DNA from 2 places in the Streptomyces sp. NPDC034085 genome. Region 2 is predicted to be linked to the other one. Evidence: predicted binding sites of a transcription regulator. Region 2 holds the regulator's gene; the other holds the start of a gene.

Region 1 (2,389 bases), on a different contig from region 2:
CTGGGTCGACTACCGGCTGGAGGTGCCGGCTGCGGTGAAGGTCAAGGCCGGCAGCAGCAGCGGCGACATCACGGTGACGGGTGTGGCGGCCGCCGAGCTGGACTCCTCCTCCGGCGACGTGCGGGCGGAGCGGATCACGGGCCCGCTGAGGGTCCGTACCTCCTCCGGAGACCTCAGGGCCGCCGACCTGTCCGGCCCGGAGTTCGAGTTCCGTTCGAGCTCGGGGGACTCGACGGTCGGCTTCGCGAAGGCCCCGGCCTCGGTGTCCTTCACCACCAGCTCGGGCGACGTCACCCTGACGGCGCCGCAGGCCCCGTACCGGCTGTCGGTCAGCACCGGCTCGGGCGAACGGGACGTCACCCTCGGCGACTCCCCGGACGCCCCCTCCCGCATCGCGGTGCGCACCAGCTCCGGGGACATCCGGCTCGCCGCTTCCTAGGCGGCGGTCACGGCGTCGACCTCGACCTCCACCAGCCAGGCCGGGTCGATGAAGCGGGACACCTCCATGAAGGTCGTCACCGGGCGGATGCCGGCGAAGCGCTCGCCGTGGGCCCGGGCCGCCTCCTCCCACCGGGTGATGTCGGTCAGCAGGATCCGGGTCCGTACGACGTCGGCCAGCGAGGCGCCGGCCTCCTTCAGGGCCCGCTCGGCGATGTCCAGGCAGCGCACCGTCTGGGCGTGGACGTCGCCCGGGCCGACGGTGCCCCCGTCGTCCCCGATCGGCGCCGTGCCCGCCACCGCCACGTACTGTCCCGCCCGCACCGCGCGCGAGAAGCCGATCCGGGGTTCCAGGGGGGAGCCCGAGCTGACGGTGTGTCGTGTGTCTGTCATGGCGTCATGGTGCGGGTGGGGCAGAGGGCCATCCGTGATGTTCGCCCCCGGCGAACGGGCGTCGGGGAACACAGGGTGGCGCAGATGCATTGAGTCGGCATAGCTCAACTTCACTGCCGGAGGGAAGATCATGGCTTCGACGTCCGTAACGCTCACCCTGCCCGTACTGCCGCTCGACGATGAGGTCGTGCTGCCCGGGATGGTCGTTCCCCTGGACCTGTCCGACGCCGAGGTGCGCGCAGCCGTCGAGGCGGCGCAGGCGGCGGCCGGGAGCGGGAAGCCCCAGGTGCTGCTCGTGCCGCGGGTCGACGGGACGTACGCCGGCATCGGCGTGCTCGGGACCGTCGAGCAGGTCGGGCGGCTCTCCGACGGGGATCCCGGGGCGCTGATCCGCGGCCGCGGCCGCGTCCGGATCGGCGCCGGCACCACCGGGCCCGGGGCCGCGCTCTGGGTGGAGGGGGAGACCGTCGACGAACAGGTGCCCGACCCGCTGCCCGGGTCGGTCGCCGAGCTCGTCAAGGAGTACAAGGCGCTCGCCACCAGCTGGCTCAAGAAGCGCGGCGCCTGGCAGGTCGTGGACCGGGTGCAGCAGATCGAGGGGGTCTCCGCCCTCGCCGACAACTCCGGCTACTCGCCCTTCCTGACCGTGGCTCAGAAGGTGGAGCTGCTGGAGGCCATCGACCCCGTCGCCCGGCTCCGGCTCGCCGTCAAGGCGCTCAGCGACCACCTCGCCGAGCAGGACGTCGCCGAGGCCATCGCCAAGGACGTCCAGGACGGCGTCGACAAGCAGCAGCGGGAGTTCCTGCTCCGCCGCCAGCTGGAGGCCGTCCGCAAGGAGCTGCGCGAACTGGGCGGGGAGAAGGAGGGCGAGGAGTCCGACGACTACCGCGCCCGCGTCGAGGCGGCCGACCTGCCCGAGAAGGTGCGGGAAGCCGCGCTCAAGGAGGTCGACAAGCTGGAGCGGGCCAGCGACCAGAGCCCCGAGGGCTCCTGGATCCGCACCTGGCTGGACACCGTGCTGGAGCTGCCCTGGAACGAGCGCACCGAGGACGCGTACGACATCCGGGGCGCGCGGGCCGTGCTCGACGCCGAGCACGCCGGGCTGAGCGACGTGAAGGACCGCATCACCGAGTACCTCGCCGTGCGCAAGCGGCGCGGCGAACGGGGGATGGGCGTCATCGGCGGGCGGCGCGGCGGGGCCGTGCTCGCCCTCGTGGGGCCGCCCGGCGTCGGCAAGACCTCGCTGGGCGAGAGCGTGGCCCACGCCATGGGCCGCACGTTCGTCCGCGTCGCCCTCGGCGGCGTCCGCGACGAGGCCGAGATCCGCGGCCACCGGCGCACGTACGTCGGCGCGCTGCCCGGCCGGATCGTCCGGGCGATCAAGGAGGCCGGGTCCATGAACCCGGTCGTGCTCCTCGACGAGATCGACAAGGTCGGCTCCGACTTCCGCGGCGACCCCGCGGCCGCCCTGCTGGAGGTCCTGGACCCCGCGCAGAACCACACCTTCCGGGACCACTACCTGGAGGTGGAGCTGGACCTCAGCGACGTGGTCTTCCTC
Region 2 (2,389 bases):
TCGTTCAACTTCGACCTGGGCGACCTGTTCGGCGGCACCCAGGCCGGCGGTCCGGGCGGCTTCGGCGGCGGCCTGGGCGACGTCTTCGGCGGACTGTTCAACCGCGGCGCCGGCGCCGGTGCGGGCACCCGTACCCAGCCGCGCCGCGGCCAGGACGTCGAGTCGGAGGTCACGCTCTCCTTCACGGAGGCGGTGGACGGCGCGACCGTCCCGCTGCGGATGTCCTCGCAGGCCCCCTGCAAGGCCTGTTCGGGCACCGGGGACAAGAACGGCACCCCCCGGGTGTGCCCGACCTGCGTCGGCACCGGCCAGGTCTCCCGGGGCAGCGGCGGCGGCTTCTCGCTGACCGACCCCTGCGCGGACTGCAAGGGCCGCGGCCTGATCGCGGAGAACCCCTGCGAGGTGTGCAAGGGCAGCGGGCGCGCCCGCAGCTCGCGCACCATGCAGGTCCGGATCCCGGCGGGCGTCTCCGACGGGCAGCGGATCCGGCTGCGCGGCAAGGGAACCCCGGGCGAGCGCGGCGGCCCGGCGGGCGACCTGTACGTGGTGGTCCACGTCGGCACCCACCCGGTGTTCGGCCGCAAGGGCGACAACCTCACGGTGACGGTCCCGGTGACCTTCGCGGAGGCCGCCCTGGGCGCCGAGATCAAGGTGCCCACCCTGGGCGGGCCCCCGGTCACCCTGAAGCTCCCCCCGGGCACCCCCGGCGGCCGCACCATGCGGGCCCGCGGCAAGGGCGCGGTCCGCAAGGACGGCACCCGCGGCGACCTGCTGGTCACGGTGGAGGTCGCGGTTCCGGCGGAGCTCTCGGACAAGGCCCGGGAGGCTCTGGAGATGTACCGGGACGCGACCGGGTCCGAGGACCCGCGCGCCCTCCTGTTCGAGTCCGCGAAGGGAGCATGACATGGACGGCCGCCGACGACAGCCCCGCTTCGGCGAGGGGGCGTACCAGCTGACCGACGAGACCCCGGTCTACGTGATCTCGGTGGCCGCCCAGCTCTCCGGACTGCATCCGCAGACCCTCCGCCAGTACGACCGCCTCGGCCTGGTCTCCCCGGACCGTACGGCCGGCCGCGGCCGTCGCTATTCGGCCAGGGACATCGAACTGCTCCGCACGGTGCAGCAGCTGTCCCAGGACGAGGGCATCAACCTGGCGGGGATCAAGCGGATCATCGAACTGGAGAACCAGGTGGCCGCGCTCCAGCAGCGCGTCGCGGAGCTGTCCACGGCCGTGGACGGTGCGGCCGCCGCGCTCCGGGCCCGCGAGGCGCAGGTGCACGCCTCGTACCGCCGCGACCTGGTCCCGTACCAGCCGCCGGTGCCGGGCAACGCGCTGGTCGTCTGGCGCCCCACCAAGCGCCCCGGCGACTGAAGCCCACCGCCCGCGTATCGCTGGACGCGCCGTGAAGGCCCCGTACGGCCCCTCTCCCTCCGGGAGCGGACCGACGGGGCCTTCCGTGCGTCCGGGGGCCTCCGGGAGGCTGCTGCGGGCCCCTGTCAGCCCTCGTGGAGCTCCGCCGGGCCCGTGCTGTGCAGGATCCCGGACTGGGCGATGAGGTAGCCGAGCTGGGCCCTGCTGCCGCTGCCGAGAGCGGCGGCCAGCTTCGCGATGTGCGCGCGGCAGGTGCGCACGTTCATGCCCAGCCGGCGGGCGATCGCCTCGTCCACGTGCCCCTCGATGAGCAGCTGGGCGATGGAGCGCTGTACTCCGGAGATGCCGTCCGGGTGGTGGGTGTAGGTGACCTCGTCGCCCAACGGCACCGCCCTGCGCCACAGTTGCTCGAAGACCTTGATGAGGTAGTCCACCAGCCCGGGGTGCCGCAGCTCCAGGGCCACGCGCCGGTCGTCGCTGGCGGGGATGAAGGCCACCGTGCGGTCGAAGATCATGAGACGCTCTATCAGTTCCTCGAGCGTGCGGATCTCCACCTTCCCCGTGGAGATCCGGTCGACGTAGGCGAGCGTCCCCTGGCTGTGCCGGACCGTGTGCTGGTAGAGCGTGCGGATGCTCACCCCGCGGTCGATCAGCGGCGTGGCGCGCTCCAAGGCCTCGCTGAGGATGAACGTCGGCCGTGCGCCGCCGGGCTGGACGGTCAGGGCCTCCGTGTGGCACTCGGCGGTGGCGAGGTCGAGGGCGGCGTTGATCTGGTCGATTCCCTCCAGCACCGTGATGGCGTGGGTGTTGGCGGGGCTCTGGGCGCTGATGGTGAGGAACGGCTCGAATGCATCGGTGAGATCTACGGCGGTGCGCCTGCGGTCCTGGATCTCACGTTCGATCGGGTGGAGCCGTTGGGCCAGGGCGACGGACGGGGGAACCGCGCGCAACTGGTTGGCGTCATCCGGGTCGGGTCGCAGAAGAGCGAATTCGAGCAGGCAGGGGGCGTTCTGGACC

What was found. Region 2 encodes HspR, which represses chaperone genes until heat shock. Its sites were predicted from a motif close to TTGAGNNNNNNNNNCTCAA; they were not measured.
Region 1: the regulator HspR is predicted to act here: its motif matches at 921-939, upstream of lon (endopeptidase La).

What each region holds. Positions count from the first base shown of each region.
Region 1 covers NZ_JBVISL010000002.1:792,674-795,062, forward strand. Annotated here, with positions in the region: gene ACZ501_RS09040 (DUF4097 family beta strand repeat-containing protein) at 1-439, shown strand, start outside; gene ACZ501_RS09045 (RidA family protein) at 436-831, opposite strand; gene lon (endopeptidase La) at 962-2,389, shown strand, end outside.
Region 2 covers NZ_JBVISL010000005.1:380,475-382,863, forward strand. Annotated here, with positions in the region: gene dnaJ (molecular chaperone DnaJ) at 1-903, shown strand, start outside; gene ACZ501_RS20495 (heat shock protein transcriptional repressor HspR) at 905-1,372, shown strand; gene ACZ501_RS20500 (helix-turn-helix transcriptional regulator) at 1,498-2,389, opposite strand, start outside.